Geobacter metallireducens GS-15: one gene and its partner. The protein of the gene in region 1 interacts with the protein of each later gene in a pairwise test. Links are inferred from orthologs where the notes say so. Each region holds a gene or a part of one and is shown in the gene's direction. Other genes may lie near its edges. The genes, in order: GMET_RS00445 and lpdA.

Region 1 (8,261 bases):
GGCGTCCAGCTGCCGGCGCAGCTCCGCAAAGAGGGGATGATCCTGGTCGTGCATCCGGTCTCCGGCATCCGCCGGCACGTACTTCTGATCCGTGAACCAGAGCCCGCTCAGTTCGTCCCCCTCCGCCAGCGCCACCATGTCGCCCAACGGGGTCTTGATGGTGCAGTACCGTTTCATCGTGGCTCCTCCTCGAATCCATGGCTGATGGATATTTAACCTGGCAACTATACCACAAACATTCTTGACTAAATTCCCCCGGGCCGTAAATATGGGCCGTTGATCCAAGTCTCCACTGTGTGAAAAGGTACTCCCATGGACCTTCTGAAAAATCTCAACCCGCCCCAGAAGGAGGCGGTTCTCCACGGCGAGGGGCCGCTCCTGGTTCTGGCCGGAGCCGGATCCGGCAAGACCCGGGTCATCGTCCACCGTATCGCTCACCTGATCTGCAACCTCGGCGTCCCCCCGTGGCAGATTCTGGCGGTTACCTTCACCAACAAGGCCGCCGGCGAGATGCGGGAGCGGGTGGAGCGGCTCGTGGGAGCCGGCGAGGCTCCCCTCATCGCCACCTTCCACTCCACCTGCGCCCGGTTCCTGCGCCGCGATATCCACCACCTGGGGTATGACTCCTCCTTCGCTATCTACGACGACAAGGACGCGGAAAAGCTTCTGAAGGAGGTGATCGCCGGCCTCGGCCTGGACGAGAAACGCTTCCCGGCCCGCTCCTTTGCCGCCGCCATCGACGACTGCAAGAACCGGGGCATCCCCCCCGGGGAGATCCCCACCGGCGACTACACCGGCGAGATGCTGGCCCGGGTCTACGGCGCCTACCAGGAGCGGCTGAAGAAGTGCAACGCCCTGGACTTCGGCGATCTCCTCATGCTGACGGTCCGTCTCTTAGAAGAGCACCCCGAGGTGCTGGCCCGCTACCGGGACAAATATCGCTGGATCCTTGTGGACGAGTATCAGGATACGAACCCGATTCAGTACCGGCTCGTGCGGCTTCTGGCCGGGGAGCGGCGCAACCTCTGCGTGGTGGGGGACGATGACCAGTCAATCTATCGGTGGCGGGGGGCCGACATCCGGAACATCCTCGACTTCGAGAAGGATTTTCCCGGCGTGGTCACAGTTAAGCTGGAGCAGAACTACCGTTCCACCCAAAACATCCTGGCCGCGGCCGGGGCCGTGGTGGCCAAAAACCGCGGCCGCAAGGCCAAGACCCTCTGGAGCGAGAACCCGGCCGGCGAGGCCATTGTCTACCGGCGCCTCTCCGACGAGCGGGAGGAGGCCCGCTTCGTCTGCCGGGAGGTGGAGAAGCATGTGCGGCGCGGCGGGGATCTGCGGGACGTGGCGGTCTTCTACCGGACCAACGCCCAGTCCCGGGTCATCGAGGACGCCATGGTGGCCGACGGGATTCCCTACCACATGGTGGGGGGGATGCGGTTCTACGAGCGGATGGAGGTAAAGGACATCCTCGCCTACCTGAAGGTCCTCGTGAACCCCGCCGACGAGGTGTCCCTCAAGCGGATCATCAACGTCCCGGCCCGGGGTATCGGCCACGCCACCGTGGACAAGGTGGCGGAGCTGGCATTCCGCAAGGGGATCATTCTCTACGACGCCTTCAGCGAGGCGTCCACCAGCGGACTCCTCTCCACCGGCCCCCGGGGGAAAATCGCCGGCTTCATGGCACTCATGGAGCAGTTTGCCGGCCTCGCCGGCACGGTACCCCTGTCGGAGCTCGCCTCCCGCATCATCGACGGGACCGGCTACGCCGCCAAACTGAAGGAAGAGCGGAGCGACGAGGCCCAGGACCGCCTCGACAACCTCCAGGAACTCTGTTCCGCCATGGAGGAGTTCGAGCGAACGAGCGACGAGAAGACCCTGGCCGCCTTCCTGGAGCAGGTGGCCCTCGTGTCGGATCTGGAGCGGGGCGAGGGGAAGCGGGAATCGGCCACCCTCATGACCCTCCACGCGGCCAAGGGGCTCGAATTCCCAGTGGTATTCATGATCGGAATGGAGGAGAAGCTTTTCCCACACGTCCGCTCCCTGGACGACCCCGAGGCCATGGAGGAGGAGCGGCGCCTCTGCTACGTGGGGATGACCCGGGCGAGGGAGCGGCTGATCCTCACCAACGCCCGCCGCCGGCGACTCTTCGGCCAGGACCAGGTGAACATGTCGTCCCGCTTCATCGCCGACGTTCCCCGGGATCTCCTGGATCTGGAAGACGAGTACCAGTCCTCCTTCGGCTTCGGCGCAGGACGGGGGCTGGAGCGGGAGACAACAGCCGCCGAACCGACGCGCCACAACCTGGCGAGCATCTTCGAAACGGAGATCGAGCCCGATTTCGACGACATCGAGGTGATCCCCGACGAGCCCGAGGACGGCGGCATCTGGCTCGGCATGAAGGTGCGCCACGGCAAGTTCGGCGTCGGCGTCATCCGCAAGATCGAGGGGAAGGGGGACGACCAGAAGGTGATCGTCTGGTTCAACTCCGTGGGGCCGAAGAAGCTGTTGGTGCGGTTTGCAGGGTTGGAGCGGGTTTGATCGCGGCCGTATTCAGGCCATCTTTGGCCGGTTCTCAATCGCACAATCCTCGACGTAGCGCTGCTACGCCTGCGGTTGTACTCATTCGGCCCGACCAAATCTGACCTAAATCCATCCGCGATTTGATTTTTTTGTTTGATATCACTCCCCTGCTTGCTGCAGATACTTCTTCACCGTCCGCCGGTCCAGGTTGGCCCGGCGGGCCACCTCCTCGTAGGTGTCGTGCCGCTCGTACAGGATGCGGCAGTAGCCGGCCAGAAGCCCCTGGGCATCGAGCCCCCCCGCCGCCACGTCCGCCAGGAACTGCTCCGTCACGCCGGACGGCGCCCCTTTCTCTTCCCCCCGGTAATGTCCCGTCACCAGTACCCGCCGCACCGCCTGCTCCAGCTCCCGCACGTTTCCCGGCCAGTGGTATCCCTTTCCCGTTTCCCGTTCGATGGCCTTGCGCAATAGCTGCACCTCCCGCTTCGGCGCGGTCCCGGTCAGGCGCGTGAGGATTCCCGCCACCAGCTCCCCCAGCTCGTCGGGGCATTCCTGGAGCCGCTGCCGCAGGGGTGGGATGGTGATGACGTCGGAACAGAGGCGGTAGTAGAAGTCGTCCCGGAACTCCCCCTGCTCCCGCAGGCGGGTCAGGTCCCGGTTGGTGGCGGCGATGACCCGGCCGCTGAAGCGGAGCCGCTGGTGGCTCCCCACCGGCGAGAAGCTCCGCTCCTGGAGCACCTGGAGGAGCTTCACCTGCACCGGCAGCGGCACCTCGCCGATCTCGTCCAGGAAGATGGCGCCGTGGGGGGTGCAGCGGCTGAAGACCCCCTCATGGTGATCGATGGCGCCGGTGAAGGCCCCCTTCCGGTGGCCGAAGAGCTCCGACTCCAGGACCCCCTCCGGGTACTGGGAGAGGTTCACCGCCAGGAAGTTGCGGGTGAAGCTTTCGCTGAACCGGCCGGTTTTCGGGTCGAAGGGGATGAAGCCCGACCGGCCGATGGCCGCGGCTGCGGCCCCCTTGCCGGTGCCGGTCTCCCCGAGGATGAGTACGGAGAAGTCCTCCATCCGGTCCCAGAGGTACTGGTCGAACCACCGGATGTTGTGGGTGAAGAGGGTCTGCCAGAGGTGTTCCCGCACCCGGCGCAGCGACGGGCTGGAACCGGCGAGCCCTTCCCGGATGAAGTAGAAGGCCCGCCGGAGCTGGTAGAAGAGGCCCAGGTAGCGGCGGCTTTCCGTCTCGGAGAAGCCCGCCTCCGCGAAGGCGGCCTGGAAGCCGCCGGCAAAGGGGACGGGGCAGGGGGAGTCGCCGCCGACGGCCTGCTCCCGGATCAGGCGGTCGAAGGAGTCCAGGAACCGATGAAAGAGATCGAAGAGGAGCACAGTCCGGACCGTTTCCCGGTCGGCAGCCGGCAGGCGGTGGTGGTTGCCCCGCAGTTCCCGCTGCAGGACGGCCGTCCGTTCGGCCACCCGGGCAATGATGGCGGCAAGCACTCCGCCCCGGTCACCGGCACCAGTTCCCGCCAGGAGCAGGTCCAGTTCGTCGCGGCTCTCGCCAAAGGGATTGAGGAAGGCGGCCCGGGCCACCTTGGCAAAAAAATCCCGCTCCGTCGCCAGTATTGTCTCGATAGCTTTCATACATTCGATGTATAGTTGCCATTCATAAAATGTCAATCACGATTTGCCGCTAATCAGCAGGAGCGATTGCCGTCTGACTGCAACAATCCAGAATCATTGGCAATCTCAGGCGGTAGCCGACTTGGCATGTTATCGGCAATCTTCTGAGCAGAAACCATTGTTCGGGAGGTTGCCATGTTCACCCCACTTGCCCTATTGTTGATGAGCGCCGTTGCCGCCGCCCCGGTCTTCACTGCCATGACCGTAAAGACCATCACCGACTGCCGCATGAACCACCGGAGCCGGAAATGACCGTCATCGACATTCACTGCCATGCCGCCGGCATCGGCGCCGGTGACAGCGGCTGCTTCATCTCCCCGAAGCTTCGCCGGAGCTGGAAGTACCGCTTCTACCTCAAATCCTTCGGCGTGACCAATGCGGACTTGGAGCGGGAGGGTGATAGCCTGGTGCTCCGGCGTATTTCGGAGCGGCTCACCGCTTCGTCCCAGGTCCAGCAGGCCGTGGTGCTGGCCATGGATGGCGTGGTGGACGGCAGCGGCCAGTTGGATCGGGACCGGACCGAGATGTACATTCCCAATGAGTTCCTGGCCCGGGAGTGCCGCCGCTACCCGAACCTCCTCTTCGGCGCCAGCGTCAACCCCCAGCGCCCCGACGCCTTGGAGCGCCTCGACGCCGCTGCCGCCGCCGGAGCGGTGCTCGTGAAGTGGCTCCCCTCCATCCAGGGGACCGACCCTGCGGATCGGTGCCTCGTTCCCTTCTATCGCCACCTGGCCCAGCTGGGGCTTCCGCTTCTGACCCACACCGGCCTTGAGGAGTCATTCACCCTGGCCGACAACGCCCTGGCCGACCCGGCGCGTCTCCGGCTCCCCCTGGAAGAGGGGGTGACTGTCATTGCCGCCCACTGCGCCACCAGCGGACAAAGCCACGGGGAGTCGAACCTGGCGCGCCTCCTTCCACTCTTTGCCCAATTCCCGAACCTCTACGCCGACATCTCGGCCCTCACCCAGCTGAACCGACTGGGGCACCTGGAGCGGGTCCTGGCGCACCGGGACATTCACGGCCGGCTCCTCTACGGCACCGACATGCCCCTGCCTGCCACGGGGCTCACCTCCCCCTGGTTCCACCTCCTCCGGCTCGGGCCGCTGGAGGCCCGGCGGTTGGCCGTCATCGGTAACCCCTGGGATCAGGATGTGGCCCTGAAGCTGGCCCTGGGGATGCCAGAGGAGATCCTGTTCCGGGCCGCAGGCGTACTCGGGATCGCTGACACCATCAAACACCGGAGCTTCCCATGAATACCACCGAACCGACCACCCTACCCGTCTCCTTCCGCCGCCTGAACCTGGCCCAGGCCCTGGGGGCGCTGAACGACAACCTCATCAAACTGATCATCGTCTTCTACCTCATCGGCCGCTACGGCCGGGAGGAGGCCGGCACCATTGCCGCCATGGGGAGCGCCGCCTTCGTTGCGCCGTTTCTCCTCTTCTCGGCCCTGGCCGGTTCCCTGGCCGACCGCTTTCCCAAGGGGCGGATCGTGGTGGGGGTCAAGGCGCTGGAAGTGGGGATCGCCCTCCTGGCCGTGAGTGGTCTCTTCCTGGCCTCCCCTCCACTTCTCTATGGGGCGGTCTTTCTCCTGGGTACCCACAGCGCCCTCTTCGCTCCGGCTAAGTACGGGGTGGTGCCGGAGCTGGTCCCCCGGGAGGGGCTCTCGAAAGCCAACAGCCTCTTGGAGATGGCTTCCTTTCTCGCCATCGTCGGGGGGACTGCTCTGGCCCCCTTCCTCGTGCAGCTGGCAGGGGGGCGCCACGGCGTGGCTCTTCTGGCGGGGGTGGCCATTGCCGTGGCCGGGCTTCTCATCGCCCGCACCCTCCCCCCGACACCGGCCGTGGCCCCGGACCGGGCGATTTCCTTCTTGCCGACCAGCTACTGGCGCACCCTCCGGAGCCTGAAACGCGACGGCTATCTCCTCCTGGCGGTGATCGGCGCCGCCTACTTCCTCTTTGTGAGGGCCTTCTGTCAGCTGAATCTCCTCCCCTACGGCATGAAGATCCTCGCCCTCTCCGAAGAGCAGAGCGGCTACCTCTTCCTGGCCGCTGCCATCGGCATCGGCGCCGGGTCACTCTGGGCCGGCCGGCTCTCCGGGCGCACCGTGGAGTTCGGCGTGGTCCCCATCGGGGCCGTGGGGCTCACCGTCTGCTCCTTCGTCCTGGCCATGATGCCGGCGAGCCTGTGGGCGGTCCTGGCCGTGGTGGCTCTCTTCGGCGTCAGCGCCGGCCTCTTCATCGTGCCGCTCCAGTCCTTCATTCAGCTGCGGGCACCGGCGGACCGGCGGGGGGAGGTCCTGGCCGCCTCGTCGTTCCTGAGCTGGGTCGGGGTGCTTCTGGCCTCGGGGCTCCTCTGGGTCCTCTCGGGCCCCCTGGGGTTCTCCCCCGGCAGCTGCTTCACGGTTCTCGGGGCGATCACCCTCGTCCTCACGGCCGTCACCCTCCGGGTCCTCCCCGATTTCCTCCTCCGCTTCATCGCCTTGGCGGTCATGCGGATCCGCTACCGGGTGACCACCATCGACGACCGCCACGTGCCGGTGGAAGGGGGGGCGTTGTTGGTGGCGAACCACGTCTCCTGGCTCGACGCCCTCATCCTCCTCGCCACCCAGCAGCGGCGGATCCGCTTCGTCATGGAACGGGAGATCTACAGCGCTCCCGGCCTCAAGCAGCTCTGCGCCCTCATGGGGGTGATCCCGGTTTCGTCCCGGGACGGGAAAAGGGGCCTCCTGGAGTTCATCGCCACCGCCCGCAAGGCCCTGGACGACGGCTACCTGGTCTGCATCTTCGCCGAGGGGGAGATCACCCGCACCGGCATGCTGAACCGGTTCAAGGGGGGCTTCGAGCACATCGTCAAGGGGACGAGCCACCCCATCATCCCGGTCTACATCGGCGGCGCCTGGGGGAGCGCCCTCTCCTACGCCCACGGCAGGCTCCTCTCCCGCCTCCCCTCCCTCATCCCCTACCGGGTGACGGTCCTCTTCGGCGCGCCCGTGCCGGCCGGGAGCACCCCCCACGACGTGCGCCGGGCCGTGATGGAGCTTTCCGCGGCCTGGTTCGAGGCCCGCAAGCCCCGACGCCGCGCCCTGGGGGAGCTCTTCGCCGAGACGGCCCGGGAGAACTGGCACCGCCTTGCCATGGCTGACACCGGGGGCCGGGAGCTGACTTACGGCAGGGCCCTCACCGGCGCCGTGGCCCTGGCGGCGAAGCTGAAGGACGCAACTCCCGGCCAGGAGATGGTCGGTGTCTGCCTCCCCCCCACCGTGGGGGGCGCCCTGGTGAACCTTGCCCTCACCCTGAACGGCATCGTGCCGGTGAACCTGAACTACACCGCCTCGCCGGAGGGTATCCGCTCGGCCTTGGCCCAGTGCGCCATTACGACCACCATCACCTCCCGCGTCTTCCTGGAGAAGCTCGGCACCCTGCCGGAATTTCCCGGTGTCCTCTACGTGGAGGACCTCCTCGCCGGCCTCACCGACGGCGACAAGCGCCGGGCGTTTCTCACGGCCCGCTTCCTCCCGCTTCGCACCTTCGCCCGCCCCGCCGGGTTCGATGCCGACCGCCTCGCCACGGTGATCTTTTCCTCCGGGAGCACCGGGGAGCCCAAGGGGGTCATGCTCTCCCACCACAACATCCTCTCCAACCTGGAGGCGCTCCGGATGGTCTTTCGCGCCACCCAGCGGGACAACATCTGCTCGGCTCTCCCCTTCTTCCACTCCCTGGGGTTCACCGGCACCCTCTGGCTCCCGCTCCTCTCGGGCTTCTCGGCGGTCTACCACACCAACCCCCTGGACGGCGAAACCATCGCCAAAACCGTGCGGGAGCGGCAGTCGACCCTCCTCATCGCCACCCCCACCTTCCTCATGGCCTACCTGCGGCGAGCCAAAAAGGAGGACTTTGCCACCCTGCGCCTCGTCATCACCGGCGCCGAGAAACTGAAGCCGAAGCTGGCCGACACCTTCCAGGAGAAGTTCGGCATCCGCCCCATGGAGGGGTACGGCGCCACGGAGCTGTCGCCGGTCATCTCCCTGTCGCTTCCCGACGTGGAGGTCAACGGGGTCCGCC
Region 2 (8,268 bases), 3.0 Mb from region 1 along the record:
CGAGTCGGTCGCCGCCAAGAACGAGGCGGAGAACATCACCATGGTGCTCTACCCCAACGACGCCAGCGAGAGCGGCAAGGCGCTGCGGCTGCGCCAGCAGTATTTCCTGGCGTCGGCCAGCCTCCAGGATGTCATTGAACGCTGGGTCGTGATCAGCAAGGGGGATTTCAGCGGTTTTGCCGAGAAGAACTGTTTCCAGCTGAACGACACCCACCCCAGCTGCGCCGTGCCGGAGTTGATGCGCCTCCTCATGGACGAGCAGGGGATGGGGTGGGACGAGGCGTGGGGGATCACCACCCGCACCATGGCCTACACAAACCACACCCTCCTTCCCGAGGCTCTGGAGAAGTGGCCCCTCTCCCTGTTCGCCCAGCTTCTGCCGCGCCTTCTGGAAATCATCCTGGAGATCAACGCCCGCTTCCTGGCCGAGGTCGCCAGCCGCTGGCCCGGCGACCATGAGCGGCTCCGGCGCATGTCCCTCATCGAGGAGGGGCCGGTGCCCCAGGTCCGGATGGCCTACCTGGCCATTGTCGGCAGCTTTTCCGTTAACGGGGTCGCCGCCCTCCACTCCCAGCTCCTTGCCCAGGGGCTCTTCCGGGACTTCCATGAGCTCTGGCCCCACAAATTCAACAACAAGACCAACGGGGTCACGCCACGCCGCTGGCTCGCCTGGTGCAATCCGGGCCTGAGCCGGCTCATAACCGAGACCATCGGCGACGGCTGGGTTTCAGACCTCTCCCGGATCGGGAAGATCGCCGCTTTCGCCGACGATCCCGGCTTCCGGGAGAAGTGGCGGGAGGTGAAGCGGGCCAACAAGGAGCGGCTGGCGGCCATGGTTCTGGACAAGTGCTGTGTCGCCTTCGACCCGGAGGCCCTCTTCGACGTGCAGGTGAAGCGGATCCACGAGTACAAGCGCCAGCTCCTCAACATCCTCCACGTCATCCATCTCTATGACCGGATCAAGCGCGGCGACACCGAGGGGTGGACCAACCGGTGCGTCCTCATCGGCGGCAAGGCGGCCCCCGGCTACTTCATGGCTAAGCTCATCATCAAGCTCACCAGCAACGTGGCCCAGGTGGTGAACGCCGACCCCCAGGTGGGGGACCGGCTCAAAGTGGCGTTCCTCCCCAACTACCGGGTAACGGCCATGGAGGTCGTCTGTCCCGGCACCGACTTGTCGGAGCAGATTTCCACCGCCGGCAAGGAGGCATCGGGCACCGGCAACATGAAGTTCATGATGAACGGCGCCCTGACCATCGGCACCCTCGATGGAGCCAATATCGAAATCCGGGAAGAGGTGGGGGACGCAAATTTCTTCATGTTCGGTCTCACCGCCGAGGAGGTGGAGGCGGCGCGCAGGGGGTACGACCCCGGTGCCATCATTGAAGCCGACGCTGATCTCGGGCGGGTAATGAACCTGCTGGCGTTTGGCCACTTCAACCTGTTCGAGCCGGGGATCTTCGATCCGATCATCGGTGCAATCACCAGTCCCCATGATCCCTGGATGGTCGCCGCCGACTTCCGCAGCTACGTCAACGCCCAGCAGAGGGTCGCCGCCGCCTACCGGGACCGGGAGCAGTGGGCCCGTATGAGCATCATCAACAGCGCCTCCAGTGGCAAGTTCTCCACCGACCGGACCATCCGGGAGTACAACGACGGTATCTGGGGGCTCCAGCCTGTGCCGGTACTTGCTGCAAGGTAACCGGACCTGCTTTTTGTAATGTGAGAGAGAGGTGTCCCCTATGGAAATAAAGGTTCCGTCAGTGGGCGAATCGGTCTACGAGGCACTGGTGGGGAAGTGGCTGAAAAAGAACGGCGAGGCGGTCCGGAAGGACGAGCCGGTCTGCGAGATCGAGACCGACAAGATCACCATGGAGATCGACGCCGGGGCCGACGGTGTGCTCACCATCATGGTGCCGGAAGGGGCCACGGTGAAGATCGGCTCCGTCATCGGCATTATAGAAGCCGGGACCGGGGACCGGGGACCGGGGACCGGGAAAGGCAAGGAGGTGCCTCCACTGTCGCCGGCGGTTCGCAAGATTGCCCAGGAGCTGGGGATTAAGCCGGAAACTGTCCATGGAAGCGGCCGGGGCGGGCGGGTGACGGTGGATGATCTCTTAACGGCCGGGACCAGGGACTTGACAGCCGGGACGGGGGACCGGGGACCGGGGACCGGGAAAGGCGGGGAAGTGCCGAAGGATGCTGCGGTGAAATCGGGTGAAGCGGCGGCGGTTGGGGGTAAGCAGAAAGAATTTGCTTTTGAGCCGGTCCCCGGTCCCCGGTCCCCGGTCCCCGCGGCAGAGCGCGTTACGCGCTCGCCGATGACCCCCATCCGCAAACGGATCGCCGAGCGGCTCCTGGTGGCCCGGCAGCAGACCGCCATGCTCACCACGTTCAACGAGGCGGATCTGGGCCGGGTGATGGAACTGCGGAAGAAGTACAAGGAGCATTTCCAGAAGAAGCACGGCGTCTCCCTCGGTTTCATGTCGTTCTTCGTGAAGGCGTGCGTGGAGGCCCTGAAGGAGTATCCGGCGGTGAACGGCTCCATCGAGGGGGATGACATCGTCTTCCACCACTACTACCATATCGGCATCGCCATTGGGGCCGAGAAGGGGCTCGTGGTGCCGGTGCTCCGGGACGCCGACCGGCTCTCCTTTGCCGAGATCGAGACGACCATCGCCGGGTTCGCGGAAAAGACCAAGGCCAACCGGCTGGAGCTGTCGGATCTCCAGGGGGGGACTTTCACCATCTCCAACGGCGGGGTCTACGGCTCGCTCCTCTCCACTCCCATTCTCAACCCGCCCCAGAGCGGCGTCCTCGGCATGCACGCCGTCCAGGAGCGCCCCGTGGTCCGCGACGGCCAGATCGTCATACGTCCCATGATGTACCTGGCCCTCTCCTACGACCACCGGATCATCGACGGCCGCGAGGCGGTCGGGTTCCTGAAGAAGGTGAAGGAGTATGTGGAAGAGCCCGAGGAACTCTTCCTTGAAGGGTAGATTGACCGCCGCAGGGACCTGCTCACTGCTGGCGGCCCTTCTCCTGGCCGCTCCTGATCCGTCGGCATCGGCCCGGGTCGGCAGGAATGGCAAAACACCTGCGGCACAGGAGTTTGCCCGGACCAGGGGAGCGGCGCAGAGGGGTGACGCCGGCGCCGCTTTCCGGCTTGCCCTGATGTTTCTCGATGGCACGGGCGTTGCGCGCAATCCCGCGGAATCGGTCCGGTTCATGAGGATCGCCGCGGAGCGGGGACACGTGCGGGCCCAGTACTTCCTGGGCACCCTCTACCACGAAGGTGCGGGAGTGAAGCAGGACCAGAAGGAAGCCGCCCGCTGGATCGCCAGGGCTGCGGCTGGTGGCGATGCCGAGGCCCAGTACGCCTATGGTCTCCTCCTTCTCTCCGGCGATGGGGTTCCGGTCGACAAGGTGGCAGCCATGGAGTGGCTCGGCAAGGCCTCCCGCCAGGGGAGCGGGGGAGCCCGCGACGTGCTCCGGCAGCTGGTTGCCCTGCCGGGACGTCCCACCGAGATCCGCTCCCTGGAGCCGTTCATTACGGCGCCCCGTGCCGCGCCTTCGGGCGACGCTGCCGATGGGGGAGCGCATCTTGAAGGGATGGGGGTGATCCTTGACCAGGGGGAGTTCGGCCTCCGGTTTTCCGTGCCCCACCTGAAGGAGGCGATTGCCCCGGTCTATCCGGCGTATTCTCCGGACAAGGGGGTCTGGAACCGCATCCAAGGGGGGACGTTCGAAATCATCTACCGGCCGGGTGCAAAGTAGTTCTTCTGCCGGCCTGTTTCCCATTTCAGTAGCGGATACCACAATCATTCCGGGAGGATTCCATGTCTGAAGAGCTTTACGACCTCATTGTCATCGGTGCCGGCCCTGGCGGCTACGTGGCCGCCATCCGCGCGGCCCAGCTGGGGATGAGCGTCGCGGTGGTGGAGAAGCGGTCCGCCCTGGGGGGGGTCTGCCTCAACGAGGGGTGCATTCCCAGCAAGGCGCTCCTGGATTCCTCGGAACTCTTCGCCCTGGCCAGGGACAGGTTCGCCGGCCACGGCATAGCCATCGATCCGCCACGGCTCGACCTGGCCCGGATGATGGCCCGCAAGGACGACGTGGTGAAGAAGCTGACCGACGGCGTCGCCTTCCTCTTCAAGAAGAACAAGATTGCACGGGTGCAGGGGACGGCCCGGCTCACGGGCGAGCGGGACGGAGCCCACGGCGTTGACGTTGAAGGCGGGGACCAGGGACCGGGGACCGGGGACCGGGAAAAGCAGACCCTCAGGGGAAAGCGGGTGCTTCTGGCAACGGGAAGCGAGGCGGCGGTGATTCCGTTCATGCCCTTTGACGGTGAACTGGTGGTGAGCGCCCGGGAAGCCCTCTCCTTCGACCGGGTGCCGGAGCATCTCCTGGTGGTGGGGGCGGGGTACGTCGGCCTGGAGCTTGGCTCGGTCTGGCGGCGGCTCGGAAGCCAGGTTACGGTGGTGGAGATGCTCCCGAAGATGCTTCCCAACACCGACGGTCAGGTGGCCGACACCCTCATGGGCTCCCTGAAGAAGCAGGGGATCGTCTTCCGGATGGAGACCAAGGTGACCGGCTTTGCCAAGCGTGACGGGAAGGCAGCGGTCACCGTGGAAGCGGGGGGGGCCACGGAGGAGATCGTCTGCGACCGGGTGCTGGTGGCGGCGGGGCGGCGTCCCCTCACGGCGGGGCTCGGCCTGGAGGAATTGGGAGTCCGGCTGGAGGCGGGACGGATCGCCGTGGACGATAACTACCAGACGTCCCTTCGGGGGATTTACGCCATCGGCGACCTGATCCACGGCCCCATGCTTGCCCACAAGGCCATGGCGGAGGGGGAGGTCTTTGCCGAGCGGCTCACCGGCCAGGCGTCGGTGGTGGACTACGCCTATATCCCTGGTATCGTTTATACGTGGCCCGAGGCGGCCGGCGTGGGGCGGACCGAGGAGGAGCTGAAAACGGAGGGGGTCGAGTACCGCGTCGGGAAGTTCCCCTTCATGGCCAACGGCCGCGCCAAGTGCATGGACGAGACCGAAGGGTTCGTGAAGATCCTCGCCACCCCCGACACCGGCCGGGTCCTCGGCATCCACGTCATCGGCCCCCGGGCCTCGGATGTCATCGCCGAGGCGGTTACCGTCATGACCTACGGCGGCAGCGCCGCCGACATCGCCATGACCTTCCACGCCCACCCGACCCTGGCCGAGGCCATGAAGGAGGCGGCCCTGGATGTGGAGAAACGGGCGATACATGCGTGAACACGGAGGTTCCCATGGGAAAAAATCTCGCAACCAAGATCCTCGAAGCGCACCTCGCGAAGGGCGAGCTTAAGCCGGGCACCGAGATCGCCCTGAAGATCGACCACGCGCTCTTGCAGGACGCCACCGGCACCATGGCCATGCTGGAGTTCATCGCCATGGGGGTCGACCGGGTGAAGGTGGAGCTGGCGGCCCAGTACATCGACCATAACCTCCTCCAGACCGACAACCGCAACGCCGACGACCACATCTTTCTCATGACCGCGGCCCAGCGGTTCGGCATCCACGTCTCCAAGCCGGGGAACGGGGTCTCCCACCAGGTGCACCTGGAGCGCTTCGGCGTGCCGGGCAAGACCATGCTCGGGGCCGACTCCCACACCACCTCCGCCGCCGGTCTTTCCATGATCGCCATCGGCGCCGGGGGGCTCGATGTCTCACTGGCCATGGCGGGGCACCCCTTCCATCTCCCCTGTCCGAAGATCTGGGGAGTGAAGCTCACGGGAGAGCTCCAGCCCTGGGTCTCGGCCAAGGATGTGATCCTGGAGATGCTCCGCCGCCACACGGTGAAGGGGGGGGTCGGGAAGATCATCGAGTACTACGGCCCCGGCGTGGCGACCCTCTCGGCCACGGACCGGGCCATCATCGGCAACATGGGGGCGGAACTGGGGGCCACCACCTCCGTCTTCCCCTCGGACCACCGGACCCGCGAGTTCCTGGAGGCCCAGGGGCGCGGCCAGCTCTGGCAGGAGCTTGCCGCCGACCCCGACGCCACCTACGACGAGTACGAGGAGATTGACCTCGCCACGGTGGAACCCCTCATCGCCCGGCCGTCATCCCCCGACAACGTGGTGCGGGTGGCCGACATCGAGGGGTTGAAGGTGGACCAGGTGCTGGTGGGGAGTTCCGCCAACTCCGCCTTCCGGGACCTCATGACCGTCTGTCGCATCCTGGATGGCCGGCGCATCGCCCCCCACCTCTCCTTCAACGTGAACCCGGGGAGCCGCCAGGTGCTGGAAAACGTGGCGGATCAAGGCGGGATCATGATGTTGCTTCTGGCCGGCGCCCAGATCCACCAGCCGGGGTGCCTCGGCTGCATCGGCATGGGGCAAGCGCCGGGGACCAATCAGGTGAGCCTCCGCACCTTCCCCCGCAACTTCCCGGGGAGAAGCGGCACGAAGAACGATCTGGTCTACCTCTGCTCCCCCGAGACGGCAGCCGCCGCCGGCCTCTTCGGCGTGGTCACCGACCCCCGCAAGCTGGAGGGCCTCATGCCGTGGCCCAACGTCCAGAACCCTGAGAACTACATCCTGGACGACTCCAGCATCATCTTCCCCCTCCCCCCCGAGGAGGCGAAGCGGGTGGAGATCGTCACCGGCCCCAACATCATCCCGTTCCCCGACTACGATCCCCTCCCCGAGACCTTGGAGGCGGAGGTCATCCTCACCGTGGGGGACAATATCTCCACCGACACCATCATGCCTGCGGGGAATAAGGTGCTCCCCTACCGGAGCAACATCCCGGCCATCAGCCAGTTCGTCTTCGAGCATCTGGACCCCGATTTCCACAAGCGGGCCAAGGAGAAGGGGAACGGCGTCGTCATCGGCGGGGAGAACTACGGCCAGGGGTCGAGCCGGGAGCATGCGGCCCTGGCGCCGCGCTATCTCGGCATCCGGGCCAAGATCGTCAAGAGCTTCGCCCGGATCCACAAGGCGAACCTGGTGAACTTCGGCATCCTCCCCCTCACGTTCAGAAATCCCGCCGACTACGACCTGGTGAAGCAGGGGGACCGCCTCGTGTTCCCCGATGTGCGCCGGCTCGTGGCCTCCGGCGCCGCAGAGATACCGGTGCGGGTGGACGGACGGGAGATTGTCACCATTCTGGAGGTCTCAGACCGGCAGCGGCAGGAGCTTCTGGCCGGGGGGACCCTGAACTTTGTGAAAAAAGGCGGTACGGAGGGGTGAGGGCATAAGGGAATGGATGGGCCGTGGAGCACAAGCCGGTGAGTCTGAACAGAGCGACCCTATGGGCACTGCTGGTATTTTCGCTTTTCATGGGGATGGGCGCGGTACTTGCCGGCGAGCTGGCGCGCGAGCGGAAGCAGGAGTACCGCCAAACCGTGTCCCAGATTGCCGCCAACGCGGCCCATTCCCTTGATCATCAGCTTTTTCGCTCCCTGTCGGCCACCAACGCCCTGGCCGCCATCCTCCGACAACAGGGCAGAATTGAGAATTTCGCCTCCCTGGCGGCGGAGATGATCAAGGTCTACGGCGGCATCGACACTCTCCAGCTGGTGCCCGAGGGGGTCATAACCGAGGTCTACCCCCTTGCCGGCAACGAAAAGGCCGTCGGGTTCGACATCCTCCGGGACCCTGTTCGCAGCTTCGAAGCGCTGCGGGCCATCGAGTCCCGCCGGCTTTCCCTCGATGGTCCCTTCGAGCTCAAACAGGGGGGGAAGGCGGTTGTGGGGCGGCAGGCGGTGTTCCTTTCCGACGGCCGGGGAGGCGAGCGGTTCTGGGGGTTTACGGCGGCCATCATCCGGCTGCGGACCCTTATGGACGCCAGCAACCTGAACCTTCTCGCAAAAAACGGCTATGCGTATCGGGTATCCCGCCTCCATCCCGGCAGCGGTGAAAAAATTGTAGTTGCCCAAGGGGGGGGGACTCTCCTGGCAGATCCGGTGGAGTTTGCCTTCGACGTGCCCAACGGGAAATGGGTACTCTCGGTGTCGCCGTCGGGGGGATGGCTCACGCGCTCGGGAATAGTGTGGTACGGCGCCACGGTTATCCTGGTCAGCCTGGCGATGGGGAGTCTTGCCTACCTGTTCCAGCGGCAGCCGGCGCTGTTGCGGATCGAAGTGGCAAAACGGACGGCCGAGCTCCAGACGGCCAGGGGGCGTCTCGAAGAGGAAGCACGGGAGCGGGCGCGGGTCGAGGAGGAGGTTCGGCGTCTCAATGCCGATCTGGAGCAGCGGGTTGCCGAGAGGACTTCCCAGTTG

Evidence for each region.
Region 2: the proteins of GMET_RS00445 (region 1) and lpdA interact in binary tests that used the Escherichia coli proteins (3 or more experiments, as listed by UniProt). The link is inferred for Geobacter metallireducens GS-15 from one-to-one orthologs.

Annotation. Positions count from the first base shown.
Region 1 is NC_007517.1:106,498-114,758, reverse strand. Bases 1-2,926 are described here. They hold GMET_RS00445 (ATP-dependent helicase), read left to right. Parts: upstream 1-312; coding sequence 313-2,541; downstream 2,542-2,926. Other genes in these bases: GMET_RS00440 (sigma 54-interacting transcriptional regulator), read right to left, coding at 2,683-2,926; GMET_RS00450 (methylated-DNA--[protein]-cysteine S-methyltransferase), read right to left, coding at 1-177. Outside these bases: more of GMET_RS00440, read right to left, coding at 2,927-4,158; GMET_RS00435 (amidohydrolase family protein), read left to right, coding at 4,446-5,450; GMET_RS00430 (acyl-[ACP]--phospholipid O-acyltransferase), read left to right, coding at 5,447-8,261. UniProt on the Escherichia coli protein: A helicase with DNA-dependent ATPase activity. Unwinds DNA duplexes with 3'-5' polarity. Translocates on single-stranded DNA with 3'-5' polarity. Initiates unwinding more efficiently from a nicked substrate than double-stranded DNA.
Region 2 is NC_007517.1:3,120,295-3,128,562, reverse strand. The notes cover bases 3,124-6,056. They hold lpdA (dihydrolipoyl dehydrogenase), read left to right. Parts: upstream 3,124-3,839; coding sequence 3,840-5,273; downstream 5,274-6,056. Other genes in these bases: GMET_RS13850 (aconitate hydratase), read left to right, coding at 5,288-6,056; GMET_RS13860 (tetratricopeptide repeat protein), read left to right, coding at 3,124-3,777. In the rest of the region: GMET_RS13870 (glycogen/starch/alpha-glucan phosphorylase), read left to right, coding at 1-1,702; odhB (2-oxoglutarate dehydrogenase complex dihydrolipoyllysine-residue succinyltransferase), read left to right, coding at 1,743-2,999; more of GMET_RS13860, read left to right, coding at 2,989-3,123; more of GMET_RS13850, read left to right, coding at 6,057-7,234; GMET_RS13845 (sensor histidine kinase), read left to right, coding at 7,273-8,268. UniProt on the Escherichia coli protein: Lipoamide dehydrogenase is a component of the glycine cleavage system as well as of the alpha-ketoacid dehydrogenase complexes.